DNA from 4 places in the Streptomyces niveiscabiei genome. Region 3 is predicted to be linked to each of the others. Evidence: riboswitches for the same ligand, from Rfam matches in the RefSeq annotation. Region 3 holds a riboswitch; each other region holds the start of a gene.
What was found. A riboswitch is a leader RNA that binds a small molecule or an ion and turns the genes downstream of it on or off. The one in region 3 is predicted to bind cobalamin.
Positions count from the first base shown of each region.

Region 1 (5,250 bases), on a different contig from region 3:
TCAACGAGCCGATTACTACGAACGATTGCCTGGGTAAATGGAAAACTTCTCGCTGATCCTCGCGATAGTGGTGGTAACCGCTCTCGCGTTCGATTTCACGAACGGTTTCCACGACACAGCCAACGCGATGGCGACGACCATCTCGACCGGCGCACTGAGGCCCAAGGTGGCGGTGGCCATGTCCGCCGCGCTGAACCTTGTGGGGGCGTTTCTCTCCGTGGAGGTCGCGAACACGATCTCCAAGGGGCTTGTCGACGAAAGCGGTATACGACCCGAGGTGATCTTCGCGGCGCTGGTCGGCGCGATCCTCTGGAACCTGCTGACCTGGCTGGTCGGCCTCCCCTCCAGCTCCTCGCACGCTCTGATGGGCGGCCTGATCGGCGCGACGCTGGCCTCGGCCGGCACGGGCGCGGTGCACGGCGACGTCCTGGTCACGAAGGTGCTGATCCCCGCGGTCGCCGCGCCGATCGTCGCCGGGGTCGCCGCGATGCTGGCGACGCGGCTGTCGTACACCCTGGCGAAGAAGGCCGACGGGAAGGCCGCGGAGAAGGGCTACCGGTTCGGGCAGATCGCCTCGGCCGGGCTCGTCTCGCTGGCGCACGGCACGAACGACGCGCAGAAGACGATGGGCATCATCACGCTGGCGCTCGTCGCGGGCGGCTCGCTCGCGCCCGACTCCGACCCGCCCACCTGGGTCATCCTCTCCGCCGGTCTCGCGATCGCGCTGGGCACGTACCTGGGCGGCTGGCGCATCATCCGCACGATGGGCAAGGGCCTCACCGACCTCCAGCCGCAGCAGGGCTTCGCGGCGCAGACGTCCGCCGCTACGGTCATCCTCGCCTCCTCGCACCTCGGCTTCTCCCTCTCCACCACGCACGCGGTCTCCGGGTCCGTGATGGGCGCGGGGCTCGGCCGCAAGGGCGGGGTCGTGCGGTGGTCCACCGCCACGCGGATGTTCGTCGCGTGGGGGCTGACGCTGCCGGCCGCCGCGCTGGTCGGGGCGCTCGCGGAGTCGGTCACGGACCTCGGTGACTGGGGTACGGCCGCCGTCGCGGTGTTCCTCGTCGCCTCCAGCGCGGCGATCTGGAAGATCTCGCGGCGTGAGGTCGTGGACCACACCAACGTGAACGACGACTCCTCGACACCCGATGCCGGTGCCGCCGACATCAAGGTCGTGATCCCCTCCCCGGCGACCGCCGCCACCGACCCGGCCGCTCCCCCGGCCGCGACCGTCTGACCCCGAAGGACACCGCAACCATGAAGATCGACTGGTCCGCACTCGGCTCCGTCTTCGGTGTCAGCCTCGTGGTCACCGTCGGGCTCGTGACCCTCTTCACGCTCGGCGTCATGGGCCTGTCCCGCCACGAGCGCGCCCAGGCCGACGGCGGCTCCGCCGCGCTCGCGGTGACGGGGGCGTACGCCTGCTTCGCCGCGTGCCTGGGGGCCGTGGCGTACGGCATCAGCCTCATCGTCGCCTGAGCGCCCGGAAAACCGGCAGCAACCGTTTGCACAACCCCGTACGGCACCCGCTGTACGGGGTTTCGTGTGGGGTTCTGCACACTCCGCTCTCGCAGGTCAACGGTGAGTTGACGGGTCTTCGAGGCCCGTGGTGGACTGCCAGGGCCATGTACGGCGGCTCAGGAGGAAGTCCGGTGCGAATCCGGCGCGGTCCCGCCACTGTGACCGGGGTAGTCATCCCCGGGAGCCAGGAACTCCCACCGCCGGTCTCGTCGAACCAGGGCGTGGACACCCTGAGTGAGGACATATCGCCATGCTCGGCCGCCGATTGAGGTACCGACTCCGACCGCTCACCCCTACGGCCGGCTGAGCCGATGGGTGCCGGTCGCATCTACGCGTACGGCGCCGCCGCCGGACTCCTCGGTGACCTGCTGCTCGGCGATCCCCGCCGGGGTCATCCGGTCGCCGCGTTCGGGCGTGCCGCGGCGTGTGCGGAGCGGGCGTTGTGGCGTGACCACCGGGGGTGGGGTGCGCTGCACACGGCCGTCTGCGTGGGGGGCGCGGTGGCTCTCGGGGCCGTCTCGCAGGCTGCTGTGCGCCGCTCCCCCGCCGCTTCCCTCGCGTTGACCGGCCTCGCCACGTGGGCGGTCGTCGGCGGTACCTCCCTCGCGCGCGAGGCCCGGCACATCGGGCGGGCCCTGGAGGCCGGGGACGTCGAGGCGGCGCGGGCCCGGCTGCCGCATCTGTGCGGGCGCGATCCGCAGGCGCTGGACGCGGACGGGATCGCGCGCGCGGTTGTGGAATCGGTTGCTGAGAACACCTCCGACGCCGTGGTGGGCGCGCTGGTGTGGGGGGCCGTGGGCGGGGTGCCGGGGCTGCTCGGGTTCCGGGCCGTCAACACGCTCGACGCGATGGTGGGGCACCGGTCGCCCCGTCATCTGCGGTACGGGTGGGCGTCCGCCCGGCTCGACGACGTCGCCGGGTGGCCGGGGGCCCGGCTGACCGCCGTGCTCGCGTGTGCCGCCGGAGACGATCCCCGGGGTGCCGTACGGGCCTGGCAGGCGGACGCCGTGAAGCATCCGAGCCCCAACGCCGGGCCGGTGGAGGCGTCGTTCGCGGGGGCGCTGGGGGTGCGGATGGGCGGGACGTTGTCGTACGCGGGGCGGGTCGAACACCGGCCCGTGCTCAACGGGGGTGGGCGCGGGGTGGTCGTCGGGGACATCGAGCGGGCGGTACGGCTGTCCCGGCGGGTGAGTTGGCTGGCGCTGGGGGCGACGGTCGCCGGGCGGGCGTTGGCGGGGAGGGCGCTGGCGGGGCGTGGCGCTGCCGGGCGTGGCGCTGCGGGGCTCGGTGCTGCCGGGCGTGGTTTGTGCAAACGGTTGCTGAAAAAGGGGGCCAGCGTATGAGCGGCGGGCTACTGGTCGCCGGGACCACCTCCGACGCCGGTAAGAGTGTCGTCACCGCCGGGATCTGCCGGTGGCTCGTACGGCAGGGCGTGAAGGTCGCGCCGTTCAAGGCGCAGAACATGTCCCTCAACTCGTTCGTGACCCGCGAGGGCGCGGAGATCGGGCGGGCGCAGGCGATGCAGGCGCAGGCGTGCCGGATCGAGCCGACCGCGCTGATGAACCCGGTGCTGCTGAAGCCCGGCGGGGAGCGGAGCAGTCAGGTCGTGCTGATGGGGAAGCCCGTCGGCGAGATGGACGCGCGCCGGTATCACGGGGGCCGCCAGGAGCAGTTGCTCGGAACGGTGCTCGACTGCCTCGCCGAACTCCGGTCCACGCACGACGCGGTGATCTGCGAGGGCGCCGGATCGCCCGCCGAGATCAACCTGCGGCGCACCGACATCGTCAACATGGGGATCGCGCGCAACGCGGCGTTGCCGGTGCTGGTGGTCGGGGACATCGACCGCGGCGGCGTCTTCGCCTCGTTCTTCGGGACGGTCGCCCTGCTCTCGCCGGAGGACCAGGCCCTGGTCGCCGGGTTCCTGGTGAACAAGTTCCGCGGCGATGTGTCGCTGCTGGAACCGGGGTTGGAGATGCTGCGCGGGCTGACCGGCCGGCCGGCGTACGGGGTGCTGCCGTTCCGGCCGGGCCTCGGGATCGACGAGGAGGACGGCATGGCGGTGTCCCTGCGGGGCGCCGTACGGGAGTCCTCGCTCGCGCCGCCGGTCGGGGACGAGATCCTCCGGGTCGCCGTCTGCGCCGTGCCGTTGATGTCGAACTTCACGGACGTGGACGCGCTGGCCGCCGAACCCGGCGTGGTGGTGCGGTTCGTGGACCGGCCGGAGGAACTCGCGGACGCGGACCTGGTCGTCGTACCCGGAACCCGGGGGACGGTGAAGGCACTTGAGTGGCTTCGCGAGCGGGGGCTAGCCGTCGAGTTGGCTCGCAGAGCTGCCGCCGGGAGGCCGACTCTGGGGATCTGCGGCGGTTTTCAGCTCCTCGGCGAGCGCATCGAGGACGACGTCGAGTCGCGTGCCGGCGTCGTCGACGGGCTCGGACTGCTGCCCGTGCGGGTGCGGTTCGCCCGCGAGAAGACTCTGACCCGGCCGGTGGGCGAGGCCCTCGGGGAGCGGGTCGAGGGGTACGAGATCCATCACGGGGTCGCCGAAGTCGTAGGCGGGGACCCCTTCCTGGACGGCTGCCGGGTCGGCGCCGTCTGGGGTACGCACTGGCACGGTTCGCTGGAGTCGGACGGGTTCCGGCGGGCGTTCCTGCGCGAGGTGGCCGCCGCCGCGGGCCGCCGCTTCGTGCCCGCCGACGACACCTCGTTCGCCGTGCTGCGCGAGCAACAGCTCGATCTGCTCGGCGATTTGATCGAACAGCACGCGGACACAGACGCGCTCTGGCGGCTCATCGAGTCGGGAGCGCCGCAAGGACTGCCCTTCATCCCCCCGGGAGCGCCCGCATGAGCACAGTTTTGCTGTTGTCGACCGCCGACACGGACCTGCTGGCGGCGCGCGCCTCCGGCGCCCCGTACCGGATCGGGAACCCGACCCGGGTGGACGTCGCCGGGGAGCTTCCGGCGCTGATCGAGGGCGCCGACATCGCTGTCGTACGGCTCCTGGGCGGCAAGCGGGCCTGGGAGGACGGGCTCGCGGCGCTCAGGTCGGCGGGGATTCCCACCGTGTTGCTGGGCGGCGAGGCCGTGCCGGACGCGGAGCTGATGGCGGAGTCGTCGGTGCCGGCCGGGGTGGTGGCGGAGGCGCTGCGGTATCTCGTCGAGGGCGGGTCGGCGAACCTCGTCGAGCTGGCCCGATTCCTCTCCGACACCGTGCTGTTGACCGGTGAGGGGTTCGAAGAGCCGCAGAAGATGCCGGAGTTCGGGGTCCACGGGTCTTTCGAGATCCGCGAGGGCCGTCCCACCGTCGGCGTTCTCTTCTACCGGGCCCACGAGTTGAGCGGCAACACCGCCTTCGTCGACACCCTGTGCGACGCGATCGAGGCGCGCGGCGCCAACGCGCTTCCCGTGTACTGCGGTTCGCTGCGCGGCGCGGACGCCGGGCTGTACGAACTCCTGGGTGGGGCCGACGCGTTGGTGGCGACGGTCCTCGCGGCCGGCGGCACGCACGCCTCGGAGGCGTCGGCTGGCGGCGACGAGGAGGCGTGGGACATCGGCGCGCTGGCCGATCTCAACATCCCTGTGCTGCAAGGGCTTTGCCTCACCTCGTCGCGCGCGGCGTGGGACGAGTCGGACGCGGCCCTCTCCCCCATGGACGCGGCGATGCAGGTCGCGATCCCCGAGTTCGACGGGCGGATCATCACCGTCCCGTTCTCCTTCAAGGAGCAGGGC
Region 1 is NZ_JARAYJ010000021.1:54,845-60,094, forward strand. It holds gene PV682_RS26400 (inorganic phosphate transporter) at 38-1,237, shown strand; gene PV682_RS26405 (hypothetical protein) at 1,258-1,479, shown strand; cobalamin riboswitch at 1,594-1,734, shown strand; gene PV682_RS26410 (cobalamin biosynthesis protein) at 1,833-2,864, shown strand; gene PV682_RS26415 (cobyric acid synthase) at 2,861-4,369, shown strand; gene cobN (cobaltochelatase subunit CobN) at 4,366-5,250, shown strand, end outside.
Region 1: linked by a shared signal. The riboswitch ahead of PV682_RS26410 (cobalamin biosynthesis protein) and the one ahead of metE (5-methyltetrahydropteroyltriglutamate--homocysteine S-methyltransferase) in region 3 are both predicted to bind cobalamin.

Region 2 (5,250 bases), on a different contig from region 3:
CGACGACATCTTCGCCAAGGCCGGGGAGAAGTACGAGGCCGCGGGCGCCGGGGGGCTGGTGCCGGCGCAGGGCGCGCAGTGGACGTACGCGACGCTCGCGCTGGGGTCCGCCCTGGCGCTGTTCATGTACCCCCACTCGATCACCGCGACTCTCTCCTCCCGCAGCCGCGAGGTCATCCGCCGCAACACGACGATCCTGCCGCTGTATTCCCTCATGCTGGGCCTGCTCGCCCTCCTCGGCTTCATGGCCATCGCGGCGGGCGTGAAGGTCTCCAACGGGCAGCTGGCGATCCCCCAGCTCTTCGAGGACATGTTCCCCGACTGGTTCGCGGGCGTCGCCTTCGCGGCGATCGGCATCGGGGCGCTGGTTCCGGCCGCGATCATGTCCATCGCCGCGGCGAACCTCTTCACCCGGAACATCTACAAGGACTTCATCCGCCCCGACGCGACGCCGGAACAGGAGACGAAGGTCTCCAAGCTGGTCTCCCTCCTCGTGAAGGTCGGCGCCCTGGTCTTCGTCCTCACCATGGACAAGACGGTCGCCATCAACTTCCAGCTCCTGGGCGGCATCTGGATCCTCCAGACCTTCCCGGCCCTGGTCGGCGGCCTGTTCACCCGCTGGTTCCACCGCTGGGCGCTGCTCGGCGGCTGGGCGGTGGGCATGCTGTACGGCACGATCGCCGCGTACGGTGTGGCCTCCCCCACGCAGAAGCACTTCGGCGGCAGCTCGAAGGAGATCCCCGGCATCGGTGAGATCGGCTACATCGGCCTCACGGCGTTCGTCCTGAACGTCGCGGTGACGGTGGTCCTGACGTTCGTCCTGAAGGCGGCGAAGGCCCCCGACGGCATCGACGAGACGAGCCCCTCGGACTACACGGCGGACGCGGGCGACCCGGGCGTCCAGACGGAACTCCCCCCGGCGACGTCGGGAGCGGCCCACTAGCAGTTCGCTCCACAGGGGTGCCACACCAGGCCGTCAGGCGGGTGCGGCACCCCTGTGGCTTGTCGCGCAGTTCCCCGCGCCCCTAAAAAAGATGCGCTGCGCGCACTTTTTAGGGGCGCGGGGAACTGCGCGAACGGCCACGACGCACCCGCAGACCGCCTCCGACAACACCCCCCACCCCCCGCCCGGCATCACAGTTCCCACCCACAAGTTGACGCTCCGAAGCCGACGCGACACAACATCTGGGGGTGACCTGACAGGGCGGCACTAGATGTATGCTCATGCTCGCTGTCGCCGCAGGGGAATCCGGTGGGAATCCGGAACTGTCCCGCAACGGTGTACTTGTGCGTATACGCGCACGGGAGTCAGTCCGAGGACCTGTCGGCAGCAAGCGCCAGCCGTGCCAAGGGACGGCTCGGCGTGCCCTGACGTCCGGGCCTCGCGGAGTGGGCCGGGGACGCGTACGTGTCGTGCGTCCGTGCTGCCCCATGCCCTCCCGCGAAGCCCCTTGCCGAGCGAGGGAGAGCCTCACGTGACCATCGCGCCAGCCGAACCGGCTTCAGAGGTCCAGGCGGTCGAGACCGGAACCGACGGTCCCGGTACCGCGCTGCTGCGGACCCTGACGGAGCTGACCGCCGACCTCCCCGACGCGGACCCCGGCCGGGTCGCCGCCGCGGCCCTGCGGGGCCGTTCCGCGCGGGCGGACGAGGCCGAGCTGCGGGAGCTGGCGACGGAGGCCGCCGCGGGCCTGATCTCGGAGGACCCGGCGTACTCCCGTCTCGCCGCCCGCCTGCTGACGATCAGCATCCGCGAGGAGGCCGCCTCGCAGAGTGTGACGACGTTCACGGAGTCGATCTCCGTGGGCCACCGCGAGGGCCTGATCGCGGACCGCACGGCGGAGTTCGCGCGCCTGCACGCGACCGCGCTGGACGGCCTGATCGACCCGGCCGCCGACGACCGCTTCGGCTACTTCGGCCTCCGTACCCTGCACAGCCGCTACCTGCTGCGGCACCCGATCACGCGCAAGGTGATCGAGACGCCCCAGCACTTCCTGCTGCGCGTGGCGTCCGGGCTCGCCGAGGACGACACCGTACGGGCCCTGGACGAGGTCGCGGCCCTGTACGGCCTGATGAGCCGCCTGGACTACCTGCCGTCCTCCCCCACGCTGTTCAACTCCGGCACCCGGCACCCCCAGATGTCGTCCTGCTACCTCCTGGACTCCCCCAAGGACGAGCTGGACTCCATCTACGACCGCTACCACCAGGTCGCCCGCCTGTCGAAGCACGCCGGCGGCATCGGCCTGTCGTACTCCCGCATCCGCTCCCGGGGTTCGCTGATCCGGGGCACGAACGGGCACTCCAACGGCATCGTGCCGTTCCTGAAGACGCTGGACGCGAGTGTCGCGGCCGTGAACCAGGGCGGGCGGCGCAAGGGCGCGGCTGCGGTGTACCTGGAGACCTGGCACTCCGACATCGAGGAGTTCCTGGAGCTGCGGGACAACACGGGCGAGGACGCCCGCCGTACGCACAACCTGAACCTCGCGCACTGGATCCCGGACGAGTTCATGCGCCGGGTGAACGCGGACGCGCAGTGGTCGCTGTTCTCGCCGTCCGACGTGCCCGAGCTGGTCGACCTGTGGGGCGACGAGTTCGACGCGGCGTACCGGAAGGCCGAGGCCGCCGGGCTCGCCAAGAAGACGATCCCGGCGCGTGACCTGTACGGCCGGATGATGCGCACGCTCGCGCAGACCGGCAACGGCTGGATGACGTTCAAGGACGCCGCGAACCGTACGGCGAACCAGACCGCCGAGCCGGGCCACGTCGTGCACTCCTCCAACCTGTGCACGGAGATCCTGGAGGTCACGGACGACGGGGAGACGGCCGTCTGCAACCTGGGTTCGGTGAACCTGGGCGCGTTCGTCACCGGCGGCGGCATCGACTGGGACCGGCTGGACGAGACCGTCCGCACGGCCGTGACCTTCCTCGACCGGGTCGTGGACATCAACTTCTACCCGACCGAGCAGGCGGGCCGCTCCAACTCCCGGTGGCGGCCGGTGGGCCTGGGCGCGATGGGCCTCCAGGACGTCTTCTTCAAGCTGCGCATCCCGTTCGACTCGGCCGAGGCGAAGGAGCTGTCCACGCGGATCGCCGAGCGGATCATGCTCGCCGCGTACGAGGCGTCCGCCGGCCTCGCCGAGCGCTCCGGGCCCCTCCCCGCCTGGGAGAAGACCCGTACGGCCCGTGGCGTGCTGCACCCCGACCACTTCGGCGTCGAGTTCACCTGGCCGGAGCGCTGGGCGGCCCTGCGCGAGCGGATCGCGTCGACGGGGCTGCGCAACTCGCTGCTGCTGGCCATCGCGCCGACCGCGACGATCGCGTCCATCGCCGGTGTGTACGAGTGCATCGAGCCGCAGGTGTCCAACCTGTTCAAGCGCGAGACGCTGTCCGGGGAGTTCCTCCAGGTCAACTCGTACCTGGTGCAGGACCTCAAGGACCTCGGCGTGTGGGACGCCCGCACCCGTGAGGCGCTGCGCGAGGCCAACGGCTCGGTGCAGGACTTCGCCTGGATCCCCGAGGACGTCCGCGCGCTGTACCGCACGGCGTGGGAGATCCCGCAGCGCGGTCTGATCGACATGGCGGCGGCCCGTACGCCGTACCTGGACCAGGCGCAGTCCCTGAACCTGTTCCTGGAGACGCCGACGATCGGCAAGCTCTCCTCGATGTACGCGTACGCCTGGAAGTCCGGGCTGAAGACGACGTACTACCTGCGTTCGCGCCCGGCGACGAGGATCGCCCGCGCCGCCCAGGCGTCCGTTCCCGTGCAGGCCACCCCCGACCCCGACGCGGTCGCCTGCTCCCTCGAAAACCCCGAGTCCTGCGAGGCATGCCAGTAATGACCACCGAAGCCAAGAAGAATCTGCTCGACCCCGGCTTCGAGCTGACGCTTCGCCCGATGCGCTACCCGGACTTCTACGAGCGCTACCGGGACGCGATCAAGAACACGTGGACGGTCGAGGAGGTCGACCTCCACTCGGACGTCGCGGACCTCGCGAAGCTGTCCCCCGAGGAGCAGCACCTCATCGGGCGGCTCGTGGCGTTCTTCGCGACGGGTGACTCGATCGTCGCGAACAACCTCGTGCTGACGCTGTACAAGCACATCAACTCCCCCGAGGCGCGGCTGTACCTGAGCCGCCAGCTCTTCGAGGAGGCCGTGCACGTCCAGTTCTATCTGACGCTGCTGGACACGTACCTGCCCGACCCGGACGACCGGGCCGCCGCCTTCGCCGCCGTCGAGAACATCCCCTCGATCCGTGAGAAGGCCGAGTTCTGCTTCAAGTGGATCAACGAGGTCGAGAAGCTGGAGAGCCTCCAGACGCAGGCCGACCGCCGCCGCTTCCTGCTCAACCTGATCTGCTTCGCCGCGTGCATCGAGGGCCTGTTCTTCTACGGCGCGTTCGCGTACGTCTACTGGTTCCGCAGCCGGGGTCTGCTGCACGGCCTGGCCACCGGCACCAACTGGGTCTTCCGCGACGAGACGATGCACATGAGCTTCGCCTTCGACGTGGTCGACACGGTCCGCAAGGAGGAGCCGGAGCTCTTCGACGACGTCCTCCAGAAGGAGGTCACGGACATGCTGGCGGAGGCCGTCGAGGCGGAGCTCCAGTTCGCCCGCGACCTGTGCGGCGAGGGTCTCCCGGGCATGAACACCGAGTCGATGCGCGCCTACCTGGAGTGCGTCGCCGACCAGCGCCTGGTCCGCCTCGGCTTCGCCCCGGTGTACGGCTCGGAGAACCCGTTCTCCTTCATGGAGCTCCAGGGCGTCCAGGAGCTGACGAACTTCTTCGAGCGCCGCCCGTCGGCCTACCAGGTCGCCGTGGAGGGCACGGTCGACCTGGACGAGGACTTCTGACCTGACCGTCACGACGGCCCGGCACTCACCCCGAGTGCCGGGCCGTCGTGCAGCCGAAGGCCGACGGCACGCGGGGGTGCGGGCGCCGGAGCCGGGGTGACCGGAGCGGCGACGGGCGCCGGAGCGGCGGCCGGGGCCGGGGCGGCGGCCGGGGCCGGGGCGGCGGCGACCGGCGCGGGAGCCGGAGCAGCAACGGGGGCCGGGGCGGCCGGGGCCGGGGCGGCGGCCGGAGCCGGAGCGGCAGCGGCGGGCGCGGCGGCCGGAGCGGCACCGGGCGCGCCGAGGTTCGTGTCGGTGACGCCCTCGGCGGCCTGCCCCGCCGTCCCCCGGTCCGGTCCGCGCCGCTGCTCCGGGTCCGCCGCCCGGCACTCCCCCGGGTGCCGGGCCGTCGTGTCGCC
Region 2 is NZ_JARAYJ010000033.1:24,771-30,020, reverse strand. It holds gene mctP (monocarboxylate uptake permease MctP) at 1-943, shown strand, start outside; cobalamin riboswitch at 1,219-1,343, shown strand; gene PV682_RS33580 (ribonucleoside-diphosphate reductase subunit alpha) at 1,476-3,836, shown strand; gene PV682_RS33575 (ribonucleotide-diphosphate reductase subunit beta) at 3,836-4,852, shown strand.
Region 2: linked by a shared signal. The riboswitch ahead of PV682_RS33580 (ribonucleoside-diphosphate reductase subunit alpha) and the one ahead of metE (5-methyltetrahydropteroyltriglutamate--homocysteine S-methyltransferase) in region 3 are both predicted to bind cobalamin.

Region 3 (5,250 bases):
GGAACGCCTCCGTCGCCCACTCCAGGTACGCCGCGTGGTCCGCCCCGCGCAGCGGCAGCGTTTCCCGCAGCGCCGGTTCGTCCACCTGGATCACCGGACTCCCCGCCGCCTCAAGGTCGTTCACCTCGTCGCGCAGGGCGAGCGCCACCTGGCGGGCCGTCTCGCCGAGCGGCTGGTCGTCCCGTACGAACGACCACGCCAGCATCGTCACCGGCCCCGTCAACATGCCCTTGACCGGGCGGGAGGTGAGGGACTGGGCGTACGACGTCCAGCGGACCGTCATCGGGTCGGGGCGGGAGATGTCCCCGGCGAGGATCGGGGGACGGACGTACCGGGTGCCGTAGGACTGGACCCAGCCGTGCTGGGTGGCGAGGTAGCCCGTGAGCTGTTCGGCGAAGTACTGGACCATGTCGTTCCGTTCGGGTTCGCCGTGGACCAGCACGTCGATGCCGGCCTTCTCCTGGAAGGCGATCACCTCCCGGATCTCGGCGCGGATGCGGTCCTCGTAGCCGTCGAGGCCGATCCGCCCCGCCCGCAAGTCCGCGCGGGCGGCCCGGAGTTCACCGGTCTGCGGGAACGAGCCGATCGTGGTCGTCGGCAGCGTGGGCAGCCCGAGATGCGCGCGCTGCGCCAAGGCCCGCTCGGCGTACGGCTGTTCGCGGCGGGTGTCGGCCGCAGTGACCGCCGCCGCACGGGCCCGCACATCCGGGTCGCGCGTGATCGGTGACCCTGCCCGGGACGTCAAATCCGCGTGGTTGGCGGCGAGTTCGGCGGCGATGGCGCCGGTTCCGCTGGTCAGTCCGCGCGCCAGGGTGACGACCTCGGCGGTCTTCTGCCGGGCGAAGGCCAGCCAGCGCAGGATCTGCGGGTCGGTGTCGCGTTCGAGGCCGGTGTCGAGGGGGACGTGCAGGAGGGAGCAGGAGGCGGCGACGTCGACGCGGCCGGCGAGCCCGAGGAGGGTGCCCAGCAGGGTCAGCGACTTCGCGAGGTCGTTCACCCAGACGTTGCGGCCGTCGACCACCCCCGCGACGAGCCGCTTGCCGGGCAGCCCGCCGACGGACGCGAGGTCCTCCAGCGTGCCGGGCCGCGTGAAGTCGAGGGCGAGCCCCTCGACGGGCGCCTTGGCCAGCACCGGCAGGGCCTCGCCGGGCCGGTCGAAGTAGGTCGCGACCAGCAGCTCGGGACGGTCCCCGAGCGTGCCGAGGTCCCGGTACGCGCGCGCGGCGGCGTTCAGCTCGGCCGGGGTGCGGTCCTGGACGAGGGCGGGCTCGTCGAGCTGCACCCACCGGGCACCGGCCGCGCGCAGCTCGGCGAGGATCTCGGCGTACACCGGCAGGAGCCGGTCGAGGAGGGTGAGCGGCTCGAAGGCGGGGTCGACGCCGGGGGCGGGCTTGGCCAGCAGCAGGTAGGTGACCGGGCCGACGAGGACCGGGCGCGCCGTCAGGCCGAGGGCGAGGGCCTCCCTCAACTCGGCGAGCTGCTGGGCGGGTTCGGCGCGGAAGACCGTGTCCGGGCCCAACTCGGGCACCAGGTAGTGGTAGTTGGTGTCGAACCACTTGGTCATCTCCAGTGGCGGCGCGTCCTGCGTGCCGCGCGCCATGGCGAAGTAGCGGTCCAACGGGTCGGCGATTCCCGCGTGGCGTACGGGAATCGCGCCGACCATGACGCTGGTGTCGAGGACGTGGTCGTACAGCGAGAAGTCGCCGGTGGGCACCTCGTCGAGGCCGGCGTCGGAGAGGCGGCGCCAGGTCGCGGCGCGCAGGTCGGCGGCGGTCGAGCGGAGTTCGCCTGCGGTGACGCGGCCCTTCCAGTAGCCCTCGACGGCCTTCTTCAGTTCCCGGTGCTCGCCCTGCCGGGGGTAGCCGTACAGGGTTGCCGCGGCTGCGGACTTCGTGGTCACGGAGATCTCCTTCACGAGACGATTCCCTGAGGTCCCGGCGACGGGACGAGGGCGTGAAGGAGCGGACGGCACGAAGCCGCCTGTGCGCCGACCCACCCGCGAGGTCACCGGAACTCCGTGCGCGAACACATCGCGCACGGGCAGTCGGCAGGTCTTCGGACTCGCGGGCACGCCTCCTCCGAGGACGAGGCACCTACTGGCCGTCGCTTCCCAGGCCCCATGGGCCCAGTGCGTATGACGGCGGTCGTTCCCGCTCACCGCTGCGGGGCAGTCCCGGATTCCCACCGGGTTCCCTCTTGCGACGCGGCCCGTCTGGCTGACGGGGCGAACCGGCTGCGGTGATCAGCGTACGGGGTGAACCGCCGGTACGGGGAGGGCCTTTGGGAAACCGGCCGGTATGTGACGCCGGTCTCTTTATCGAAACGGTTGAGTTTCGCTAGTGAGGTGTGTAGCGTTCCTGAAGTACGAAACCGTTTCGTTCGCGAGACGCCCGATCATCTCATCGGAGCAGGCCCCTGATGTCACAGACCACTCAGACGCCGGACACGACGTCACTCACGAAGACAGCCGAGGAACCCGCGTCCCGTCACCGCTGGTGGGTCCTCGCGATGATCGGCATAGCCCAGCTGATGGTCACCCTGGACGCGACGATCGTGAACATCGCGATGCCGTCCGCCCAGGCCGACCTCGGGTTCTCCGACGGCGACCGGACCTGGATCGTCACCGCCTACTCCCTCGCCTTCGGCAGCCTCCTGCTCCTCGGCGGCCGGATCGCGGACCTCTTCGGCCGCAAGGTCGCCTTCCTGATCGGCGTCGGCGGCTTCGCGGCGGCCTCCGCGCTGGCCGGCGCCGCCACGAACTTCGAGGTCCTCGTCGTCGGCCGCACCCTCCAGGGCCTGTTCGGCGCGCTCCTCGCACCGGCCGCGCTCTCCCTGCTGACCACGACGTTCACCGACGCCAAGGAGCGCGCCCGCGCCTTCGGTATCTACGGCGCCATCGCCGGCTCCGGCGCGGCCGTCGGCCTGCTGCTCGGCGGGGTCCTCACCGAGTACCTCGACTGGCGCTGGACCCTCTACGTCAACCTCGCCCTCGCCGTGATCCCCCTGGTCGGCGGCTGGATCCTGCTCAAGCGCACGGCCCGCGAACCCGGCGCGAAACTCGACATCCCCGGCACGATCCTCGTCACCACGGGTCTCTTCTCCGTCGTCTACGGCTTCTCGATGGCCGAGTCCCACGACTGGTCCTCCCCGCGCTCCTGGGGCTTCTTGACCATCGGCGCCGTCCTGCTCGCCGCGTTCACCTGGTGGCAGACCAGGGCGTCCCACCCGCTGCTCCCGCTGCGCGTCCTGCTCGACCGCGACCGCGGCGCCTCCTTCGCCGTGATGCTGATCTCCAGCGCCGGGATGTTCGGCGTCTTCCTCTTCCTGACCTACTACCTCCAGCTCAGCCTCGGCTTCTCCGCCGTCAAGACCGGGCTCGCGTTCCTGCCGATGGTCGGCGCGCTGATGGTCGCGGCCACCGTCGCGACCAGCTTCCTCGTCCCGCGGATCGGCCCGAAGGTGATCGTCCCGCTCGGCATGGGCCTCGGCGCGCTCGGCCTGGTCTGGATGACGGGCCTGGACCTCGACAGCACGTACGCCACCCACGTCATGCCGCCGCTGGTCCTCACCGGCCTCGGCATCGGCCTGGTCATGGCGCCCGCGATGTCCCTGGCCACCAGCGGCGTCGCCGCGCACGACGCCGGGGTCGCCTCGGCCGCCGTCAACACGATGCAGCAGATCGGCGGCTCCATCGGCACCGCCCTGCTCAACACGCTCGCCGCGAGCGCCGCGACCACCTACCTGGACGGCAGGAACGCGGCCGACAAGCTCGTCCAGGCGCACGCCGCGCTGGAGTCGTACTCCACCGCGTACTGGTGGTCGGCCGGGTTCTTCGCGGTCGGCGCCGTCCTCACCCTGCTGCTCTACCGCAGCGGCGTTCCGAAGGCCGACGAGAACGCGGCTCCCACGGTCCACATGTGAGCGGCATGTGGTGACCGCGCCCTGAGCGGAGGGGCGCGGGTGACAGGCCCGGTGTCTGGGGAGACACCGGGCCCGTTCGCGTGTGCGCGGGTTTCGTCTGCGCAGGTGAGAGGCGGGCAAGAGCCTCCGCCTTTATTTGCGTCTGGACGCAAGAAGGTGCAGACTCACCCTGTCGGACCCGCCACGGGTGCAGTCATGTCGCGGAACGGAGGCGGCCATGGGCGCAGAACCTCCCAGTCCGAGCCGCCCCCAGGGCGCTCGCTGAAACCCCCCTTCTCTTCTTCACTCCCCACACTCCCCGTGCTCCCCGGGTGACCCTGCCCCGCCGTCGGCGCGCCGCCACCGGCCGGGCCGCCTCGCCGTGCGCAGAGTGTGGGCGGAGGCTCCGTGATGCTGATCCGTGCTGTCAAACGACCCCTGCTCTCCCGCTTCTCCTGGGTGGACGCGGCCGTCGCCGCCGCCGTCCTCGTGCTGCTCTACACCGTCCTGCGCGTCGGCCAGGGCACCACCGTCGCCTTCAACACCCACACCGACCTGCACGTCGACACCGCCCCCCTGCGCCTCCCGTACGACGCGGCCCGCTCCCTGCTGCGGATGTTCGCGGCGCTGGCCGCCTCGGTCGCCTTCACGTTCGTCTACGCCTACGCGGCGGCCAAGAGCCGCAGGCTGGAACGTGTCCTGATCCCGGCGCTCGACATTCTCCAGTCGGTCCCCGTCCTCGGCTTCCTGACCGTCGCCGTGACCGGGTTCATCGCCCTGTTCCCCGGCTCGATGCTCGGCCTGGAGTTCGCGTCGATCTTCGCGATCTTCACCTCGCAGGCGTGGAACATGACGTTCGGCTTCTACTCCTCCCTGACCTCCCTCCCGCGTGAACTCGACGAGCTGTCACGGTCGTTCGGGTTCACCCGCTGGATGCGGTTCTGGAAGGTCGAACTCCCCTCCGGGATGATCGGCCTCGTCTGGAACGGCATGATGAGCTTCGGCGGCGGCTGGTTCTTCCTCGTCGCGTCCGAGGCGATCAGCGTCAACAACAAGCAGTACGCGCTGCCCGGCATCGGCTCCTACGCGGGCGCCGCCATCGCCGACGGCGACCTCGGCAAGGTCGGCTGGGCCATCCTCGCCATGGCCGTCATGGTCATCGGCGTCAACTTCCTCTTCTGGCGGCCCCTCACGGCCTGGGCCGAACGCTTCAAGAACGAGCAGTCCGAAGCGGGCGAGGTGCAGAAGTCCGTCGTCCTCGACCTGCTGCGCCGCTCCCACTGGCCCCGGCTCCTCGGCAAGGCGCTGCGCCCCGTAGGGCACGCGCTGAGCAGGGCGGGGCGGGTGTTC
Region 3 is NZ_JARAYJ010000002.1:440,839-446,088, forward strand. It holds gene metE (5-methyltetrahydropteroyltriglutamate--homocysteine S-methyltransferase) at 1-1,900, opposite strand, end outside; cobalamin riboswitch at 2,030-2,249, opposite strand; gene PV682_RS04095 (MFS transporter) at 2,419-3,921, shown strand; gene PV682_RS04100 (ABC transporter permease) at 4,312-5,250, shown strand, end outside.

Region 4 (5,250 bases), on a different contig from region 3:
ACCATGACGAGTTGGGTGACGACCATGACGAGCGCGCCCAGCGTGACGCCGCCGCCCTCGCGGGGGCTCAGCAGGCCGCTGACCGGCGTCCGCGCGGCCAGCGTCCGCGCCAGGACCAGCGGGTCGGGGCGCAGGCTCACCGTCAGCACCAGCGCGGCCAGCGCGTACGCGCCGCCGGACAGCAGGAAGGGCCCCGCCAGCTCGGGAATCCCCAGCGCCGCCCCCACCTCCCCCATCGGCGCCGTGAGGTTCGGCCCGGCCACACCGCCCAGCGTCGTCGCGACCAGCACCGTCGACACGGCCCGCGCCCGATGCCCCGGCGCCGCGAGGTCGGCTCCGGCGTACCGCGCCTGAAGGTTCGTCGCCGACCCGGCCCCGTACACGAACATCGCGGCGAAGAGCAGCACCGGACTGTCCACGACGGCGGCGACGATCACCCCCACCGCCCCGAGCACCCCCGCGAGATACCCGAGCACGAGCCCGGGGCGGCGCCCACGGCGGTGGGAGACGCGTCCGACGGCTACGGCGGTGAGCGCGGAACCCCCGGTCAGCAGGGCGCTGGGCAGCCCCGAGAGCCGCGTGGACCCCAGCATGTCCTGTGCCAGGAGGGCGCCGACGGTGACCCCGGCGGCCAGCCCCATGCCGCTGAGGACCTGGGAGGCGACCAGCACCCGCAGGACGCGCCGCTGGGCCCGCACGGGATCGGTCGAGGCAGTCGTCGCGGGGACGGTCACATCCATGCTTCCCACCTCATGTCCAGGCCCTCGGTCTCATGACCTCCGCCCCCGATACCTCCGCAGCGCCCCGGCGACCGCACACCGCACACAGTCGTCGACCGGCACCCGATGACACCGCACCGGCCCTCCGGCCAACGCCTCCAGTTCCGCCACCAGCCTCTCCGTACGCCTGGCCTGCTCCGCGAGCACCCGTACCCGCGCGCTCTGCCCGCCGACCTGCCGCCTGCTGGCGATCAACCGCTCGTACTCCGGGACAGTCAGCGCCACCACCTCACGCCCGCCGAGGGTGATCCGGCGCGGCCGGGGTGTGTTGGGCACGTGCTTCCTCCGCTCCTCGCCGAAGCCGGGGCTGAAATCTGGGCCGGGGCCGGGATCTCGGCCGGGGCTGGGGCCTGGCCTGCGCCTGCGCCTGCGCCTGCGCCTGCGCCTGCGCCAGCGAACACGTGAGGGCCCCGCAGTCGAGGCCCTCAGGTGTCAGACGGTGACGGTCTCCCGCCGGGTCACGGGATCGGGCCTCAGCAGCCGATGCGCCAACTCCCCGAAGGCGAGCCCGAATCCGGTCCACAACGTCGCCTGGATGGCGAGCGCGGAGAGCCGGAACCGCCACAGGACGGTCGCGGGGAAGTCGGCGGGCACCTCGTTCACGGACGGCAGGAACGCGTACGCCAGCCCGGTCGCGGCGACGAACGCGGCCACCGCGACGACCGTCGCCCACCAGTTGCCGAGGCCAGGCGCGAGCCGCTTGCCGAGGAGGGTCGCGGCGACGGCGAGCAGGACGCTGAGGACCAGCATCAGGAAGTACAGGGTGGTGCGCTTCCCGATGGTGTCGCCGTCGCCGACGGCGGGCGGGTTGGCCGGGTACTTGAGGAACGGGACGACGTAGACGGCGACCAGCGCGCAGCTGGCCAGGAGCAGCGCGGTGGCCCGGGGGCTGAAGCGTCCGACGCGGCCGAGGGCGAAGCAGTACGCGAGGGCCGCGATGCCGCCGAAGGCGACGCCGTAGACGAGGACGCCGGTCGCGAGTCCGGCGGTGGACTGGAGGGAGCGGGAGACGAGTTCGGCCTCGTGGCCGTGCTCGTGGGAGTGGGCCTCCTCGAAGCCGATCGCCTTGTCGACGGAGGGTTCACCGAGGACGTAGGCGACGATCAGGGCGAGCACGCCGGCCGCGAGACCGGCGAGCATGCCCCGCACGAGCAGGTTCCGTACGGTTGCGGAGTTCATGGGGTGTCGGCGTCCCTCGGGTCAGTGGCAGGGGAAGCCGAGCAGGTGGCGGGCGTCGTGCACCCACTCGTGGACCTCTTCGCCGGAGAGGAGTGCGGTGGCGCCCTGCTCGGCGCCGACGAAGTACAGCAGGATCAGCATGAGGACGCCGAAGAAGACGGCCCAGGGGGCGATGGCCTTCAACGGCAGTTTGAGCGGGGTGGTGGCGGTGGTCGGCTGGGCGACGTGCTGCGCCATGGCAGGGCCTCCTTCGGGAGTTCGCGTCCCGTCTCGGTGGTGCTCCGTACGACGGCTACGGGTCTGACTCACCCCTGCCTCGAAGAGGCCGCAGGGCACACAGTGGCGCGACCGTGCCGGGATCTCACCGGCTTCCGTCCTGCCGTCGTTGTCGGGGCGACGATACCGCGTGACGTGTACCCGACCAACCCCGCGTCACCAGGCACTTTCCTCCCGACGCCGCCGCTCAGGGCCCTTCGCCGCCCCGGGTCGCGCCTCACGGGCCGCCGCTCGACTCGCGGATCGCGAGCGTGAAGCCGCTGACGAACTCCTCGTACCGGGGCGGGGGTTCGTGCTGTTCGATGCGGGTGACGAGGAGGGTGACGGCGTGTTCGGCCATGCCGTCGTGGTCGGGGTCGACGCTGGACAGGGACGGGACGAGGTACGCGCTCTCGGCGATGTCGTCGAACCCGATGACCTTGACCTGGCCGGGGACGCGGACGCCGCTGTCGGCGAGTCCGCGCAGGACGCCCATCGCGAGGGTGTCGGTCACGCAGAACACGCCGTCGAAGTCCAGGCCCCCGGCGACCATGTCCCGCGCGCACCGGGCGCCCTCGGCGAGCCCGAACCGGCCGACCTCGCGGACCAGTCCGGGGTCGTACGGCACCCCCGCGTCGGTGAGGGCCTGCCGGTAGCCGGCGTGGCGGAGGCTGGAGGTGTCGATCTCGTCGATGTCTCCGCAGACCAGCGCTATCCGCCGGCACCCCCGCTCGACGAGGTGGGCGACGGCCGCCCGGGACGCCTCCAAGTTGGGCATGCCGACGTGGTCCACGGGTCCGCCGACGATGCGGTCGCCGAGCACGACCACGGGGTGCTCGACGGTGAGGCGTTCGGCGTCGGTCTGCGCCAGGCCGACGGCGCTGAGCAGGAGGCCGTCGTAGAGGCGGTTGCGGGAGAGGGAGAGGGCGTCGAGTTCGCTCTCCCGCGTGGCGCCGGTCTGTTCGATGCCGACGCGCAGGCCGTGGCGTCCGGCGGCGGCGATGACGCCGGCGGCGAGGCGGCTGTAGTACGGGCTGTCGACCTCGGGCACGGCGAGGCCGATCGTGCCGGTGCGGCCCTTGCGGAGGTTGCGGGCGGCGACGTTGACCCGGTAGTCGAGCCGGGCCATCGCCGCGAGGACCTTGTCGCGGGTCTCCCGCCGTACGTGGGGGTGGCCGTTGATGACGTTGGAGACGGTCATCGCGGACACCCCGGCCGCCTTCGCCACGTCCTGGATGGTCGCCACGGGTCAGGTCAGCGGGGCCTGGAGGGTGAGGAAGGAGTGCGGGGGCAGGGTGAGGGTCAGGCCGCCGTCCGTCGCCTTGACCCCGTCGAAGGGGCGTGGCGCGACCGTGTCCCGCTGCTCGGGCGTGTTGTGGTCCTGGACGCGGCCGGCCGTCAGGAGCCGGGCGACCGGGGCGCCGAGGGTGCCTCCCCGCAGGTCGAGGGTGACCTCCGCCGGTTCTTCGGCGTCGAGGTTGGAGAGGGAGACGAGGACCTTGCCGTTCTTGACGCTGGCGGAGACGGAGACGGTCGTGAGTTCCGCCCCGGCGACGGTGCGTCGGGCCTCGTCGGCCTTGAGGTGGACTGCGAGTGAGGTGGCGTCCTGGTGGTCCTTGTTCATCTCGAACACGTGGTACGTCGGAGTGAGGACCAGGCGGTCGCCGTCGGTGAGGATCATCGCCTGGAGGACGTTGACCGTCTGGGCGATGTTCGCCATGTGGAGGCGGGCCGCGTGCTTGTGGAAGATGTCAAAGTGCGTGCTGGCTACGAGCGCGTCGCGCATGGTGTTCTGCTGGAAGAGGAAGCCCGGGTTGGTGCCCGGCTCGACGTCCCACCAGGTGCCCCATTCGTCGAGGACCAGGCCGACCGTGCGGCCACGGTCGTAGATGTCCATCACGTTGGAGTGTCCGGTGAGGATGTCGTCGATGCGGCGGGCCGCGAGCATCGTGCGGTAGTAGTCGTCGGTGTCGAATGCGGTCGCGCTGCCTTTCGCCTCCCACGGTCCGGCCAGTGTGTAGTAGTGAACGGACACGCCCTGGAAGAAGTTCCTGGGCGTCGCGTCGCATCCGAAACAGCTGATCTGCTGCATCAGCGTCTCGGTCCACTTGTAGTCGGCGTCCGACGCGCCGGAGGCGATCCGGTACAGCTTGTTGTCGCCGTGGTCGCGGCAGTACGTGGCGTACTGGCGGGCCAGGTCGGCGGAGTACTCGGCGCGCATGTTGCCGCCGCAGCCCCAGGTCTCGTTCCCGATCCCCCAGTACTTCACCTTCCACGGCTCGTCGCGGCCGTTGTCCTTGCGCAGCCGCACCATCGGGCTGTCGCCGTCGCGGGTCAGGTACTCGACCCACTCGCTCATCTCCCGCACGGTCCCGGAGCCGACGTTCCCGCTGATGTACGGCTCGGCGCCGAGGAGTTCGCACAGGGCCATGAACTCATGGGTGCCGAAGTGGTTGTTCTCCTCGACGTTCCCCCAGTGCGTGTTGACCATCCGAGGCCGTTCCTCGCGCGGCCCAATCCCGTCCCGCCAGTGGTACTCGTCCGCGAAACACCCGCCGGGCCAGCGCAGGTTCGGGATGTTCAGCGCGCGCAGCGCCTCGACGACGTCGAGCCTGATCCCGCCCTCGTTGGGGGTCTCGGAGTCCTCCCCGACCCAGAACCCCCCGTAGATGCAGCGCCCGAGGTGCTCGGCGAAGTGACCGTAGAGGTGCCGGCTGATCGTCGGCCCTTCGATGTCCAGGTTGACGACCGCGGTGGCGTTGGGCACAGCTACTCCCGGGAGACATACGGTGACGTGTACGACGTCGAGGTGATCGTTTGTAGCGATAAACACCTCACACGCCCTCGTCGGGGCCGTCAAGGTCACCCGGCCCCACGGGAGTCACGGAAACTTTCGCTCCCCGACGGGCACCCGCGCCCGCGCGCAGGAAAGGGGTGGCCGGGCGCCCGGCCACCCCTCACCCGCCTCAGGTCAGCGTCGCCGCCACCCGCGCCGCCGCCTTGGCCACCAGCTCGTTCTTCGAGGGCCCCTCGGCCG
Region 4 is NZ_JARAYJ010000011.1:171,022-176,271, reverse strand. It holds gene PV682_RS17965 (MFS transporter) at 1-740, opposite strand, end outside; gene PV682_RS17960 (hypothetical protein) at 771-1,055, opposite strand; gene PV682_RS17955 (CbtA family protein) at 1,212-1,958, opposite strand; gene PV682_RS17950 (CbtB domain-containing protein) at 1,980-2,195, opposite strand; cobalamin riboswitch at 2,232-2,380, opposite strand; gene PV682_RS17945 (LacI family DNA-binding transcriptional regulator) at 2,452-3,459, opposite strand; gene PV682_RS17940 (alpha-N-arabinofuranosidase) at 3,463-4,980, opposite strand; gene bla (class A beta-lactamase) at 5,180-5,250, opposite strand, start outside.
Region 4: linked by a shared signal. The riboswitch ahead of PV682_RS17950 (CbtB domain-containing protein) and the one ahead of metE (5-methyltetrahydropteroyltriglutamate--homocysteine S-methyltransferase) in region 3 are both predicted to bind cobalamin.